One region of the Bradyrhizobium sp. CCBAU 65884 genome, then DNA from elsewhere that is predicted to be linked to it. Evidence: predicted binding sites of a transcription regulator. Region 1 holds the regulator's gene; the other holds the start of a gene.
The links. The regulator LexA, encoded in region 1, represses DNA repair genes until DNA is damaged. The targets are predictions, from matches to a motif close to TGTTCNNNNTGTGTTCNG.
Positions count from the first base shown of each region.

Region 2: XI03_RS06140 (single-stranded DNA-binding protein) is a predicted target of LexA. The motif match lies at 2,704-2,721, and genes of this name have one in related genera.

Region 1 is NZ_LBJU01000114.1:101,231-109,337, reverse strand. Features, by position in the region: gene XI03_RS16900 (GAF domain-containing protein) at 1-872, opposite strand, end outside; gene XI03_RS16895 (hypothetical protein) at 1,089-1,523, opposite strand; gene lexA (transcriptional repressor LexA) at 2,098-2,799, opposite strand; gene XI03_RS16885 (molybdopterin molybdotransferase MoeA) at 2,976-4,187, opposite strand; gene XI03_RS16880 (hypothetical protein) at 4,416-4,622, opposite strand; gene XI03_RS16875 (HAD-IA family hydrolase) at 4,792-5,415, opposite strand; gene XI03_RS16870 (alpha-hydroxy acid oxidase) at 5,430-6,563, opposite strand; gene XI03_RS16865 (S41 family peptidase) at 6,918-8,107, shown strand, end outside.
Region 2 is NZ_LBJU01000088.1:27,274-35,380, reverse strand. Features, by position in the region: gene XI03_RS06155 (outer membrane protein) at 1-545, opposite strand, end outside; gene XI03_RS06150 (outer membrane protein) at 769-1,443, opposite strand; gene XI03_RS06145 (outer membrane protein) at 1,679-2,428, opposite strand; gene XI03_RS06140 (single-stranded DNA-binding protein) at 2,877-3,371, shown strand; gene gyrA (DNA gyrase subunit A) at 3,729-6,467, shown strand; gene XI03_RS06130 (phosphotransferase family protein) at 6,477-7,436, opposite strand; gene XI03_RS06125 (potassium transporter Kup) at 7,473-8,107, opposite strand, start outside.

The DNA.
Region 1 (8,107 bases):
AGCCCGGCTGCGCAGGCCTCAGAGCCCGCGATCGAGCCGTCATGAGTGAGATCGTCGTTGAGCGCGGGCATGCCGGCGGCCCAGGCGCCGCCGATGCTGCCTTCGCCCCTGGCAATGGAATTGGCGGCATAGCGGGCGGCAAGGTCGGTCTGCGCGCTGCAATCGCCGGCGCGAAAGACCAGCGCCGAACGGGCCTCGTTCGGGACCCAGATCTCGAAGCGTCGCGCAATCGGCGTTGCCTGCGCGGAGAGGAAAGTCAGGACCCAGGTTTGGTCGGTGCCGGTTCGGTAGGGCACGCCGACACCCAGATTGATCCCGACCTTGGCTGCGTCCTCCCAGCGCAGGAAGCTCTTGGCGTCGTGCAGGTCCTTGATGATCAGCGGCAGGCCCGCCTTCCAGGTGCGTCCGGGAAGTCCGAAGCCGCGAGGAAATTTAGTGTGGCGCGAGTTGAATTCGAACATGTCCGCCGCGCCGTAATAGCCGTCGACGAGGCCCATCTCGTGGGAGAGATCAGGATCGTTGTGCCAGAGTTCGATCGCGCCGACATGCGCCTCGTCGTCGCCGCAGAACAGCACCATCACGGCTTGCAGAAATTCGCCTGCAAACACCGGCACCGCCACGCCGCAGGTGAGGCCGGCGGCGACGGCCTGATCGGTCCGCTTGAAATAGGAGTTGGCGAATTTCGTGAGGATGACGGGATGGCCGCAGGCCCAGGCCTTGCCCGGAAGCCCCTCGTCATATCCGAAGTGCAGCTCTTCGCTGACGGCCTTGAACGCGGACAGCCCTTCATCGTAAAGGCCGCCGCCGAATTCCAGCCGCATGCGCGTCCGGTCAGGCACCCAGAGTTCAACAACGCGAATAAAGGTTTTCATCGAGCGTGTCCGCCGCCTCAAACCACGACAGCATCGGTCATTTGGCTGCGGAGCGGAGGTTCAAAATTCAGGCAGGACGGCCCAAACTTCGTGCGGCGACGAGGTGCGGCGGCGCTCGCCGATCGAATTTCGTGAAACACAAACCCACCGGGCTCGCCGGCATCGGCCGGCGACGGCATTTCAATCCTGGCCCCGGACCCGCCGGGCCGGAGGGCGTCAGCCGATCGGCAGTCGCGTGACCGTCGGGCGACTGTCGGCGATGATCTGCGGCTTGTGCTCGCGCTCGCCGATCGGTTGAGTCACCGGCAGTTGCAGCACGGTTGCGCGCTGGCCCTCGACGAGCTGCGTCACCAGCACGGATTTGCCGTCCGGGAATTCGATCGCATCATGATGGCGATCGGGAATATGCGGATCGATCTTGCCGAACTTGCCGACGCGGGAGTTGACGGTGCGCGTCCAGATCCAGCGGTTGTCGTAACGGACGTTATCGGCGAAGGCGAGCTCCGTTCCCGGCAGCAGGCAGACCGCGACGGAGAGATCGGCTTCGGAGGCGAAGCCGCGCGTCGAGGTGCCGCGGAATGTTGTCGTGACGATCGTCTCGCCGACTTCTGCGGGGCGCGTCGCGACGGCATGCAGGCTGTAGTCACACATCGGGTGCTCCTCTATGCAGAGATAGCGACCCGCACCCCTTTCGGAGGCGCAGGCCCCTACCAGAGTGGAAGCACGTGACGGTCTGCTTGGTTGTAGGCAAATCTGCGGCTGGGATCCGCGAGCCCCGATCACATTATCTTTTCCATCTTTTCCGAATTCGATAGGAACAAAGTCGGCTTCCGTGCATTTGGCAGGCGCGCGTCAACGACCGGCGAAACCAGCCAGCCCGAGTATCGTCAGCTCGGCTGCGTGCGCGCTGCATTGCGGTCGTTGCGGATTTTCTGGATCACGGCCGTGTCCTAGCCGACATGATGATGCGACATGATGCGACCAGCGTTGCTGCGGCTGCGCTCAAACGATCTGGCGCAGTTGGGCTGTCCCCCTCGAACTCGCAAGGCCCGCGAAGCGATGTTGCTTCGCGCGGCCTGCCGAGGATGTCGCGAAAGGGGGAGGGGCCGGACAATCTGTGCAGAACCAGAAAGACTATCCAGCCGGAGCGGACCATCAATCCGCTCCAATCTCTGATCGGCGATGCCGACCGAAGGCGCGCGCGAGGCGCTGAAGACTTCCGGTATCAGTACTTGCGGTAAAGCCCGATCAGCTTGCCCTGAATCTTCACGCGGTTCGGCGGCAGGATGCGCACCTCGTAAGCGGCATTGGCGGGCTCCAGCGCGATCGAGGCGCCGCGGCGGCGGAAGCGCTTGAGCGTGGCTTCTTCGTCGTCGATCAGCGCCACCACGATGTCGCCGGTATCGGCGCTCTCGTTGCGCTGGATCAGCGCCATGTCGCCGTCGAGGATGCCGGCCTCGACCATGGAATCGCCGCGCACTTCGAGCGCGTAATGCTCGCCGGAGCCGAGCATGTCCGGAGGCACGCTGATGGTGTGGCTGCGGGTCTGCAACGCCTCGATCGGGGTGCCGGCCGCGATGCGACCCATCACGGGCACCGCAACGGGCCGCTCGCCCTCGTCCGCGGACGGGCTGGAGCTCGCGCGTAGCTTGCCGAGATTGCCCTCGATGACGCTTGGCGTGAAGCCGCGTCGGTTGCCGGCGGCAGCCTGGAGCTCCGGCAGTTTGATCACTTCGATGGCCCGGGCGCGGTTGGGCAGGCGGCGGATGAAGCCGCGCTCCTCGAGTGCGGTGATCAGGCGGTGGATGCCTGACTTCGAGCGCAGGTCGAGCGCATCCTTCATCTCGTCGAAGGACGGCGGCACGCCGCTTTCCTTCAAGCGTTCGCTGATGAACCGCAGAAGCTCGTATTGTTTGCGCGTTAACATCTCGACCAAAGTCCCCCGGTTGATGTCGTTCGATTCCGAGACGATGAGTTCAGCGATAAGCCGCTACATCCTCGAAACAAATCATGAACGGACACTATATGTTCGATACATGTTCCGCAACTGCTTAATTTACCGTGAACAGAGCGAAACTCGCGGAATGCGTGTGGCCGCGCAGTTCAGACGGGGAGCCGCAGCACTTCGCAGGGGCTGCCGGCCTCGGCCTTTGGCGCAAGCGGTGCGCGCACGAGAAGTACCTGTGCTGCAGCAAGATTCGCAAGCAGAGAGGAGTCTTGATGGCTGACGGGAAGGGCGACGAGCGTGCCGTCGTCGCGCAGCTCCAGGCGCGCGCGCAGATAATCCTGGCGCTGGTCATTGGCGCCGAGATCGCGGCCCAGCACGGCGCGCTCGCGATGGTGATGAATCACCGAACGGCCTGCCAGCGCGCGAATCAGCGGCACCATGAACAGGAAGGCGCACACGTAGGACGACACGGGATTGCCGGGCAGGCCAATGACGCCCATCGTCCCTAAGCGTCCGTGCATCATCGGCTTGCCGGGCCGCATCGCGATCTTCCAGAACGCCAACGCGATGCCTTCGTCCTTCAGCGCCTGCTGGACCAGATCGTGGTCGCCGACCGATGCGCCCCCGGTCGTGACCAGGACGTCGGCGCCGCTTTCGCGCGCGCGGCGGATGCCGGCGGTGGTGGCCTCCAGCGTATCGGCGGCAACACCGAGGTCGATGGTCTCGGCGCCCTCGCTGCGGGCGAGCGCGTGCAGGGCATAGCCGTTGGAATAGACGATCTGGCCGTGCCCGGGCGTCGCGCCCGGCATCACCAGTTCATCGCCGGTGGCGAGGATCGCGACCTTCGGACGACGGCAGACGGCGAGTTGCGGGTGATTCATTCCAGCGGCGAGGGCGAGATCGCGCTCTGTCAGACGGGTTCCCTTGCGCAGGAGGACGTCACCCTCGCGGAAATCAACGCCGGCGGGGCGGATGTGCCGACCCACGATCGCGGCTTCCTTGATCGTTACGTGCTTGCCCTCGGCGATCGTGTCCTCCTGGATCACGACTGCGTCGGCGCCGTCGGGAACGACGCCGCCGGTGAAGATCCGCACGGCTTCGCCGGCGCCGACCCTTTCCGTGAACGGACGGCCCGCTGCGACCTCACCGATCATCGTCAGCCTGGAATCGATCGTTGCCGCATCGGCCGCGCGCACGGCGTAGCCGTCCATCGCCGACATCGCCTGGGGCGGTTGGGTGCGCCGCGCAGCGACGTCCTGCGCGAGCACGCGATGGTAGGCTTCGTCGAGTGAAACCATCTCTGCAGGCAGCGGCTCTGCACCCGCCAGCACCGCAGCAAGGGCGTCGGAAACCGGCATCAAGGCCACGGCGAAACTCCTGCTCGGCACGTTCGGACGAAATGTTCCGACAGTCTTCTAGCCGAGCGCGGGGGCAGAGGCAAAAATGCGGAGCGGGCACGATTTATCTTGCCGCTTTCCGGCCCTGGATCGAAGGCAGGCTCAGGCTTGGCGTGGCATGATCCAGAGAATGAGGCCGATCGGCAGGAGGGTGGCCATGGCGAGGACGAGAATGATGAGTGCCACGGCCGGCATCGCTCAACTCCCGCTCGGCCGGTCCGGCCCGTCGTCCAGCGCGACGTCGGGAGCCTTCGGCCCTTGATCCTTGTCGGGTAGCGGATCGGCCTGGGATTTCAGGTCGGCGGCCTTGCTGATCAGCTTGGCGGAAAGGTCAGAATCCGAGGTGGTTCTTGCGAATTCAAGCAGGAGAGAGGCTTGCTTGGTGAGATAGGTTTTGCCCAGCACGTCCATAAGTCCGGTGTAGAAGTCCCAACGGACTCAAGAGTCCGGAAGGGGCCATTCCGTTCCCGGAACTCCGTACAAAAATGCACAAAGCGCTCTGGTTCCTCATTTTGGGCAAAATTGGCTCCGGGAGGGCTGCCCGACGTTGGCGCCTCCCGATGAGCGGAGATCGTCAGATGCCCAATGCCTTCAAGGCGTTCTCGACGTCGCGCGGCGACGTCACATGCACCGCCGTCAGCCCGCGCGACCGCGCGCCTTCGATGTTCTCGGCGAGGTCGTCGAAGAACACGATACGTGCTGCGGGCACGCCGATCGCGGCGACGACATGGTCGAAGGCTTCCGCGTCGGGTTTGCGCAGGCCGATGCTGGACGACAGATACAGCGCGCGGAAATGGCCGAGCAGTTCGCCATATTCCTTCGAGAAATAGTCAACATGCGGCCGGTTGGTGTTGGAGAAGGCATAGAGCGGCATCTGTTTCGCCGCGCGCGGCAGCAGCTCGGCGATATCAGGCATCTCGCCGGCGAAGATCGCGTTCCAGCCTTCCAGGAACTGGGCGTCCGAAATGCCGATGCCGAGCGAAGCACGCAGCGAAGCGAAATAGTCCTCGTCGCTGATCTTGCCGACCTCGTGCAGCCGGTAAGCCTCGTCACGCACATAGCGCGCGACGATGGCCTCGGGCTGGCAGCCGGCATGTCCCGCCCAGCAGGCGATCGCCTTGGAGAAGTCGATGTCGAGCACCACGCGCCCGAGATCGAACAGCAGCGCATCCGCGCTGCCGGGAGAGAGCGATGTCATTGCGTCCTTTTCACTCAGTATCGATACGGATCGTGGTCGAACAGCGGGAATGCGCTGAACACGCTCGGTGCGTTGGTGGCGGTCGCCGGATGCAGGCAGGATTTGTCGACCTCGGCAAATGACGTGGCGCCCAAAAGGCCGAGGCAGCGCAGCACCTCGTCCTCCAGCAGCTCCAGCATCCGCGCGACGCCGGCCTCGCCAGCCGCCGCCAGCGCCCAGCATTGCAGCCGGCCGATCCCGACCATGTCCGCGCCCGCCGCGATCGCCTTGACGATGTCGGTGCCGCGACAGATGCCGCCATCGACCATGATCTTGGCGCGGCCCTTCACGGCCTCGACGATCTCGGGCAGCACATGCATGGCGCCGCGGCCATGGTCGAGCTGGCGGCCGCCATGGTTGGAGACGTAGATCCATTCGACGCCGTGATCGACCGCGATCTGGGCGTCCTCGGCGGTGGCGATGCCCTTCAGGATCAGCGGAATCCTGAACTTGTCCTTGATCATCTTCACGGTCCGCCACTCCAGGCCCTTCTGGAAATCGCCGCCGGTGGCACGCAGGCGGCTCTCGCGAACGTAGCGCTTGGCGATGTCACGCTCACGACGGCTGTAATGGGCGGTGTCGACGGTCAGGCAGAAGCCGGCATAGGCGTTCTTCTCGGCCCGGCTGACGACATCCGCGACAAAGGCATCGTCGCCGCGGACATAGAGCTGATAGAGCCGCAGCGCATCCGGCGCGGCTTCGGCGGTCTGCTCCAGGCCTGGCTCGGACACCGAGCTCAGCATGTGCGCCGCGCCGAAGGTGCCGGCAGCCCGCGCGACGCTCGCCGCGCCATCCGGGTCGAAGATCTCGAGCGCGCCGACGGGGGCGAGCACCACCGGCAGGCGCATTTTGCGGCCGAACTGCTGAATCGAGCCGTCGACCTTTCGGACGTCGCGCAGCACCCGCGGCCGGAAGGCGATCTCGTCCAGCGCCATGCGGTTGCGGCGCATCGTTGTTTCGGTCTCGGCGGCTCCGACGATGTAGTCCCAGGCGTTCTGGTTGAGGTTGGCCCGCGCTTTCCGAATGAATTCGTGCAGGTTTTGGAACGGCTCGTTGCTGGCGCCGAGCTCGACGTTCCGTTCCGGCCGGATCCGGGGTGCTTCGTTCATTGTTATCCTCCCGAGAATTTGAAGCCTTGTGTCATCGCCTAACCCGTCCAGCGTTCCAAAACCATCCTAAAATGGCATGGCTGCGCGGCGTGGACGGGCGCACCGATTCCCCCTTTAGGTCCCTTTGGGGGCGGGCCAGTCCTGCAACGTTGCCAAAAGTTTAGGCCCGAACGAAGCGATTTTTGCGGTGTACCGGTCGGCGGTGCATCCCGGCCTTGAAGAAACCAGAATGGTATTGTGAGAAGTGGACTGGATCGCCAATTGCATGGCGCCTCCCAAGTGTGCTTCCCAGGTCTCGAGAGACGAGCCCAAGCAAGCTCAAGCGAACCGCCAAGCAAAAAGGCAAGCCCATCCATGCGGAAAACCCTGCTGTTCCCTCTGGGCGCGCTCACCGGAGCGTGTCTCACCCTTCTGGTCGCCAGCCCGCACGGTGGTGTATGGGCGGCACGGGCGGCAGCGAGCGCGGACGATGCCTATTCCCAGCTCAACCTGTTCGGTACGGTCTTCGAGCGCGTCAAGGCGAGCTATGTCGAGAAGCCCGACAACGCCAAGATGATCGAAGGCGCGATCACGGGCATGGTGACCTCGCTCGATCCGCATTCGCGCTACATGAACGCGAAGGCCTGGACCGAGATGCAGGAGACCACTTCCGGCGAGTTCGGCGGCCTCGGCATCGAGGTCACGATGGAAGACGACCTCGTCAAGGTCGTTTCCCCGATCGACGATACGCCCGCCTCGAAGGCCGGCCTGATGTCCGGCGACCTCATCAGCAAGATCGACGGCGAGGCCGTGCAGGGCATGACGCTCGAGCAGGCCGTCAACAAGATGAAGGGCCCGGTCGATACCAAGACCAAGCTCACCATCGTGCGCAAGGGCGCTGACGCGCCGCTCGACGTCGCGATCACGCGCGAGATCATCCATGTGCGCCCGGTGCGCTTCCACGTCGAGAACGGCGACATCGGTTATATCCGCGTCACCTCGTTCAACGAGCAGACCACCGACGGCCTGAAGAAGGCGATCGCCGCGATCGCCAAGCAGGTGCCGCAGGAGAAGCTCACCGGCTATGTGATGGACCTGCGCAACAATCCGGGCGGTCTGCTCGACCAGGCCGTGTCGGTGTCGAGCGCCTTCCTCCAGCGCGGCGAGGTCGTTTCGACCCGCGGCCGCAGTCCGGAAGAGACCCAGCGCTTCACCGCGCATGGCGGCGACCTCACCAAGGGCAAGCCGCTGGTGGTCCTGGTCAATGGCGGCTCGGCCTCGGCTTCCGAGATCGTGGCCGGCGCACTGCACGATCACAAGCGTGCGACCATCATCGGCACGCGCTCGTTCGGCAAGGGTTCGGTGCAGACGGTCATTCCGCTCGGTGCCGGCAATGGCGCGCTGGCGCTGACCACCGCGCGCTACTACACGCCGTCCGGCCGCTCGATCCAGGCCCAGGGCATCGCCCCCGACATCGAGATCCTGCAGGACGTGCCGCCGGAGCTGAAGGGCCGCATGGACACCATGGCGGAGTCCCAGATGCGCGGGCATCTCTCAGCCGGCGA
Region 2 (8,107 bases), on a different contig from region 1:
CCCCAGCGCGTCTCGCTCGCGCTGTCGAAGACCACGCCGCCCAGAAGGCCATCGTATTTGGCATGGGTAACCGCGGCGCCGCCCTTCACGTACCAGAGCACGTTGTTCCAGGCATAACCGACCTGACCGGTGAAAAGGCCGATCGCATCGATTCGGGTCTGATTGACGATCGGCGCGAATGCGAGGGGTCCGCTCGCATTCGACCCCTTCAGATTAGCCCAGTCGCCTTGAGCTTCGAGGCCGAAGACCCAGTTGGCCGACTGCCAACGATAGCCAACCTGACCACCGACGACTCCGCCCGTAGCGCTGTGACAGCCTTCGGAGACGACGGGTATTGCCGCGCCGAGGACAGCGTTGAGATCCCAGCAATTGCGGCTCGAGGCGCCGCCGCCGTTGATACCGATGTAGAAACCGCTCCAATTGTACATCGCGATCGGCGCGACCGGAGCCTTGGTGTAGGGGCGGGCCGCCAAATCGGCCGCCGAGGCCGGTGCCAACGCGCTGAGTGCGAACAAACCGGCCGAAGCCAGCAAAAGCTTCTTCATATCCATTCCCCAGTTCCGTTTCTCTTTCTGACCTTCCGGAAAGCGGAAGAGCCAGCGGACCTATGACCCGACTAATGTCACTGCTTTACACCATTAAAGCCAAAGGTTGTGTCACCCGGGCGCCACATCTCTCCGAAAACGCGAGCGAGCCGGTTGTGGCGCGCAAAAACAGAAAGGCCGGCGCGAGGCCGGCCTTTCGTAACGCGAGGCGTTGAAGTGTAGCTTAGTACTTGGCAACCACCGGGGCGCCGAAGTGGTAGTTCACGCCGACCTGCACGGTGTGGAAGTTGAGCGTGCCGGTGGTGACCGGAGCGCCGAGACCGGAGAAGTAGGTCTCGCCGCCGAGGCTGCGATAGAGGTACTCGCCCTTGACCGACCACTGCGGAGCGAAGAACGCCTCGACGCCGGCGCCGACGGTCCAGCCCGAGTGGAACTTGCTGTCGGAGACGGTCACGCCGAGCGCGCTGACGCTGACCTTGTTGTCGATCCAGGCGTAACCACCGGTGCCGTAGAACAGCACGTTGTTGACGGCCCAGCCGATGCGGCCGCGGACGGTGCCGAGCGCGTCGGTCTTGGACGACACGGTGATGCCGAGAGCGGTCGCCGAGGCGCTGACGTCAGCCCAGGAACCATCGGCCTCGATGCCGAACACGACGTTGCCGGCCTGCCAGTTGTAGCCGGCGGTGCCGCCGACGAAGCCACCCTTCATCTTCGGGTCGCCGGAAGCGTTCTCCCAGGCGCCGCCACCGACGATACCGAGGTAGAAGCCGGTCCAGTTGTAGACGGCCGCCGCCGGAGCGATCGGAGCCTTGGTGTAGGGGCGGGCTGCGAGGTCGGCCGCCGAGGCGGGCGCAGCGAGAGCGAACAAACAGGCCGAAGCCAACAAAACCTTCTTCATTTTCAACTAATCCCAGTCCCAGTTTCTGTTGTTGCCTTCCTGATCGGAAGGGCAGCGGACTCAACGGCCCAACTGACGCCGTACTTACACCACCAAAGCCGCAAGTTGTGTCTCCGAAAAGCCACAGCGGTCGAAAAGGTGATGGTTACTGACTTATTGCCTCCCGTTCATGTTGCGCCAAACGAAAAAGGCCGGCGCGAGGCCGGCCTTAGACGTCAATGATATCAGATGGATATCAGTAGCGCGCGGCGACCGGCGCACCCCAGTTGAAGTGATAGTTCACACCTGCCTTGACCGTGTGAACGGTATCGGTCCACTCGGAGCGGTTGGTCACGACGGGGCTGTACTGAATCGTGCTCTTGCCGAAATCGATGTAGTTGTATTCGACCTTGGCCGACCAGTTCGGAGCGAACATGTATTCCGCGCCGGCGCCGACGGTCCAACCCCAGCGGGTGTTGTTCTGGATGAAGACGTTTCCGGGGATGCCATCGTAGCGATGCTGAATGTCGCCGACCGCAGCGCCGCCGCTGACGAACAAGAGAGCGGGGCCGGTCGAGTAGCCGAGACGGCCCTTGATGTCGCCGAAGCCGCGGATTCTCGTGAAATAGGTGTCGCCGAGGCCGGCATTGATCTCGGCAGAACGTCCGTTGATGTCAGCCCAATGATAGTCGCCCTCGATGCCGAACACCCAATTGGCCGCCTGCCAGTTGTAGCCGACTACGCCACCGACAAAGCCGCCGGTGGTGTCGTAGTTCTGACTTCCAGCAAAGATCGCCGTATTCGGACCGCCAAAGAAGGTTTCGTCGCTGCGGCCCCAGGCACCACCGCCCTGCACACCAATGTAGAAACCGGTCCAGGTATAGATCGGAGCGGGGGGCGCGATCGGCGCCTTTGTATAGGGACGGGCTGCAAGGTCGGCAGCACCGGCCGGAGCCGAGAGGGTCAGCGCAACCGCGCCGGCAAAGCCAATCAAAATCTTCTTCACTGTAATCTCCCCAGTCGTGTCCGCCTCTCTGAGTTCCCCAAGGCGGACTATCAGGCGCGAGGCCCATTGCATCAATTCCAAGCACGACGATAGCTCGATTCTGCGGCAGAGTCCGTGCCCGGAGTGCAACAGTTGGGTGTAATCGACCTACCTCTAACTTAATGAATGTTAAGTGATTTTTGCCGTTCACGGGAACCCGATTTGGTTCCATCCCAATTGCCATCACAGCGCCATTTAGACGCCATCCCGTCTCCACATTTGGTGGCGATTTCTGCAGGAACAAATCTGGAACAGACCGCCGGTCGGTGCTATATGTGGGGATAACCTTGGGGGTGACGGGCTGAGCAGCCCCTGCAAGCGTATAGGGTCGCCCTAACAGGGCGCAGAGGAACGCGGGCAGTGCGCTCGGCCTTAGGAAATTCAGTGGCATTCGGAGTGGAGAGCGGCGATGGCGGGAAGCGTCAACAAGGTCATTCTGGTTGGAAATCTCGGCAAGGATCCTGAAATCCGCCGCACCCAGGACGGGCGGCCGATCGCGAATCTGAGCATCGCGACCTCCGAGACCTGGCGCGACAAGAACAGCGGCGAGCGCAAGGAAAAGACCGAGTGGCATCGGGTCGTGATTTTCAATGAAGGGCTCTGCAAGGTCGCCGAGCAGTACCTGAAGAAGGGCGCGAAGGTTTACATCGAGGGCGCGCTGCAGACCCGCAAATGGACCGACCAGAGCGGCGTCGAGAAATACTCGACGGAGGTCGTGCTCCAGGGCTTCAACTCGACGCTCACGATGCTCGACGGCCGTGGCGGCGGCGGAGGCGGCGGCTTCGGCGACGAGCCGGGCGGCGATTTCGGCTCCTCCGGACCCGTCAGCAGCGCACCGCGCCGTCCCGTGGCCGCCGGCGGCGGTGGCCGCAACAGCGACATGGACGACGACATCCCGTTCTGAGCAGGGACCGGACGATGAGGGGGCGCAGGCCGGCTGAGCGGCGCCTTCCCATTTCGTGTCAGCAAACCTTACTAATCGGCAGAAAGGGCTCGGGATTTCCGGGCCCGCTTCATGTTTGGGTTGAACTCGGATTGCGCCAGCGCAATCGCGTCGATGGCGCGCGCCGGCCGCGCGATTGACGAGGTCCCGGAGGTGATTTCGGAAGGCCTGTTCCGGGTCCCTCCGAGACGCTCTCCGTAAGGCCGTAAGTTGTTGGAAAAATAAGCGGAAAAAGCGCTTCCCTGAAGCCTGCGAGGGTGGTTATCAGGGTCTCGATGCGCTATATGATTCCCAGCTAAAACCTCACCGGATTTCCCCTTGGCTGACGACGACGACAAGCCCGGCGACCAGCCGGCGCAACCCTCGGATATTCGCCCCGTCTCCATCTTCGAGGAGATGAAGAAGTCCTATCTCGACTACGCCATGAGCGTGATCGTGGCGCGGGCGCTGCCTGATGCCCGGGACGGTCTGAAGCCGGTGCACCGCCGCATCCTGTTCTCGATGAACGAGCAGGGGCACACGCCCGACAAGAAGTACGTCAAATCCGCCCGCGTGGTCGGTGACGTCATCGGTAAGTACCACCCGCACGGCGACCAGTCGATCTACGACGCCATGGTCCGCATGGCGCAGGACTTCTCGATGCGCGTGCCGCTGATCGACGGCCAGGGCAATTTCGGCTCGGTCGACGGCGATCCCCCGGCCGCCTATCGTTACACCGAAGCGCGCCTGACCAAGGCCGCGCTGGCCCTGCTGGCCGACATCGACAAGGACACCGTCGATTTCCAGCCGAACTACGACAACAACGAGACCGAACCGTCGGTCTTGCCGGCCAAGTTCCCGAACCTTCTCGTCAACGGCGCCGGCGGCATCGCGGTCGGCATGGCCACCAATATCCCGCCGCACAATCTCGGCGAGGTCATCGACGCCTGCGTCGCGCTGATCGACAACCCCGCGCTCACCATCGACGAGCTCATCAACATCGTGCCGGGACCGGATTTCCCGACCGGCGGCGTCATTCTCGGACGCGCGGGCATTCGCGCCGCCTATCACCTCGGCCGCGGCTCGGTCGTCATGCGCGGCAAGGTCGCGATCGAGACCATCCGCAAGGAGCGCGAGGCGATCATCATCACCGAGATCCCCTACCAGGTGAACAAGGCGACGATGGTCGAGCGCATCGCCGAACTGGTCAAGGAAAAGAAGATCGAGGGCATCGGTGACCTCCGCGATGAATCGGACCGCGACGGTTACCGCGTCGTCATCGAATTGAAACGCGACGCCGTGCCGGATGTGGTGCTGAACCAGCTGTACCGTTTCACGCCGCTGCAAACCAGCTTCGGCGTCAACATGGTGGCGCTCGACAGCGGCCGTCCTCGGATCATGCATCTGAAGGACCTGCTCGCGATCTTCGTCGACTTCCGTGAGCGGGTCGTCACGCGTCGCACCAAGTACCTGCTCGCCAAGGCGCGCGATCGCGCCCATATTTTGGTTGGTCTCGCGATCGCGGTGGCCAATATCGACGAGATGATCCGCGTGATCCGGACCTCGCCGGACCCGACCACCGCGCGCGACACCCTGATGTCGCGCGACTGGCCGGCCCGGGATGTCGAGGACATGCTGACCCTGATCGACGATCCCCGTCACCGCATCAGCGCGGACGGCACGATCCGGCTGTCGATGGAGCAGGCCAGGGCCATTCTCGATCTGCGCCTGCAGCGCCTCACCGCACTCGGCCGCGACGAAATCCGCGACGAGCTCGACAAGCTCGCCGGCGAGATCGCCGATTATCTCGACATCCTGCGCTCGCGCGAGCGCGTGCTGGGCATCATCAAGACCGAGCTTGCCGAGGTGAAGGCCGAGTTCGCCACACCGCGGCGCACCGTCATCATCGAGCAGGAAGGCGAGGTCGAGGACGAGGACCTGATCCAGCGCGAGGACATGGTCGTCACGGTGTCCCATGCCGGCTACGTCAAGCGCGTGCCGCTGTCGGCCTACCGGGCGCAGCGCCGCGGCGGCAAGGGCCGCGCCGGCATGCAGACCCGCGACGAGGATTTCGTTAGCCGCCTGTTCGTGGCCTCCACGCACACGCCGGTGCTGTTCTTCTCCTCGCGTGGCCAGGTCTACAAGGAGAAGGTCTGGCGTCTGCCGATGGCCGCGCCGAACGCGCGCGGCAAGGCGCTGATCAACATCCTGCCGCTGGAGCAGGGCGAGCGCATCACCACCATCATGCCGCTGCCGGAGGATGAATCCACCTGGGGCAACCTCGACGTGATGTTCGCCACCACGGGCGGCAATGTCCGGCGCAACAAGCTGTCGGACTTCGTCGACGTCCGCCGCTCCGGCATCATCGCCATGAAGCTCGACGATGGCGAGTCGATCGTCGACGTGCAGATCTGTACCGAGCGCGACGACGTGCTGCTGACCGCCGCCGGCGGCCAGTGCATCCGCTTCCCGGTCCCCGATGTGCGCGTGTTCACCGGGCGCACCTCGATGGGCGTGCGCGGAATCGCGCTCGGCGAAGGCGACAAGGTGATCTCGCTGGCGATCCTGCGCCATGTCGAGACCACCTCGGACGAGCGTTCGGCCTACCTGAAGATGCGCCGCGCCGTCGCCGGCGAAGCTGCGGCCGAAGACGCCGCCGTGGACGCCGAGGCCGAGGAGACCTCCGGCAGCTTCCAGCTCGCGCAGGAACGTTACGCCGAGATGTCGGCGCAGGAGCAGGTCGTGCTGACCGTCTCCGTCAACGGCTATGGCAAGCGGACATTGTCCTACGAGTACCGCACCACCGGCCGCGGCGGCAAAGGCATCGTCGCCATGAGCGTCAACAACCGCAACGGCAATCTGGTCGCGTCCTTCCCGGTGGAGGATGCCGATCAGATCATGCTGGTCACCGACAAGGGCCAGCTGATCCGCTGCCCGGTCGAAGGCATCCGCATCGCCGGCCGCTCGACCCAGGGCGTGATCGTGTTCGACACCGCCGAGGACGAGCATGTCGTCTCGGTCGAGCACATCACGGAAGAGGCGGAGAGCGGGAACGGTGAGAACGGGAACGGGGCGTGATGCCCCGTTCTACACGCCGTTCGCAAGCTCGCTCGTGAGATCGGCAAGCGCCTCTCGCTTGCCGATCTGTGCCATCCAGCACCAGAGCTCCAGCGTGCAGTACAGCCGATAGAGATCGAGCGTCTCCTGCCAGTCGGGGCGTCCCATCTGACCACAGCCGGCGAGCAATCCGTCGCGCTTTGGCGCATCCTTCGGCGTGAAATAGTACAGCGCCTTCGCGATATCCATCAACGGATCGCCCGATGTCGCGTTCTCGAAGTCGACGATGCCCGTCAGGCGTGGTGCCCCCTGCGACGTCACCAGCACATTGCCGGCATGGAAATCGTAGTGGCACAGTCGAGGGGTGATTGCTGCCTCGAACAGATGCTGTCGTGCCGTGACGCTGTCGCGAAGACGCGCGGCTAAAGCTGGATCGCCGCCGCGTGTGAAAAACTCCCTGAGCTTTCGGTCGAACTGCGCCGACATGTAGGCCTGGTTGCTCGGATGGGCCGTCCAGACCCCCTTGGGGCCGATATAGCCGAAGCTGTCGAGCGTGACGTCGTTGATTCGGCGCAGCGTCGCGCCCATCTCGGCGTAGATCGCAAACAGCTCGGTCTCCGACAGCGTTGCCTCGCGTCGGCCAAGCACGACGCCCTCCAACTTGGTCATGAGCACATAGTTCAGCTCGATTGCCGATCGCGTGTCATCGGCGAGCAGGATTTTTGGAATGGCCGGGCCAAGGTTTCGCAGGAGACCCAGCACGTAGACCTCCTTCGCCATCTTCCACTGCAGCGATTCAGGATAGACCTTGAGGATGCACGTTGCTGCATCCGCCAATGCGATCTCGATGACGGTGCTGATCTCCCCGCCATGCAACTCGGTGACGCCGTTCACCGACGCGTGTGGAAAGATTTGGCGCACGATTGATTGCGCCTGATCGACCGAGACCTTCAGCCGGGGGTTCAGCTGCAACGGCGCATCGCTGGGCATTGGTGCTCGCTTTCGGTTAGGTCCGCGGAGCGGCGGTTAAATCTCCAGCTCCGTGCCGAACTCCACCACCTGCTTGGTCGGCACGCCGAAGAACGCCGCCGAGCGTTCGGCGTTGCGCTGGAGGAAGGCGAACACGCCTTCGCGCCAGACCCACATGCCCGGAATGTCCTCGCTGGGAATGATGGTCTCGCGGCCGACATAATAGGTGATGTCGGAGAGGTCGATGCCGGGCAGCTTGCTCTGGCGGCAGACGAGATTCAAGCCTTCATAGATCGTCGGGTTCTGCATGAAGCCGTAATGCAGGATCACGCGGGTGATGCCGGGAATGATCTCGATCACCTCGCCGCGTTCTTCGTCCGCGATGTGCGGCAGCTCCTCGATCAGCACGGTGACCAGCAGCACGCGTTCGTGCAGCACGCGGTTGTGCCTGACGAACTGGGTGAGCGCGAGCGGCACGCCGCGCGGTGCGGAGGCCAGGAACACGGCGGTGCCGGGCAGCCTTGCGCTGCACTTGTTCACGGCGGTCTCGATCAGATCTTCCTCGGGCTGCCGCAGCCGGCCCCTCGCGGCCTCGACCAGCTTCACGCCGGCGCGCCAGGTCAGCATCAGGAAGGCGACGAGGCCGGCGAGCAGCAGCGGAAACCAGCCGCCCTCGAACAGCTTGATCGAGT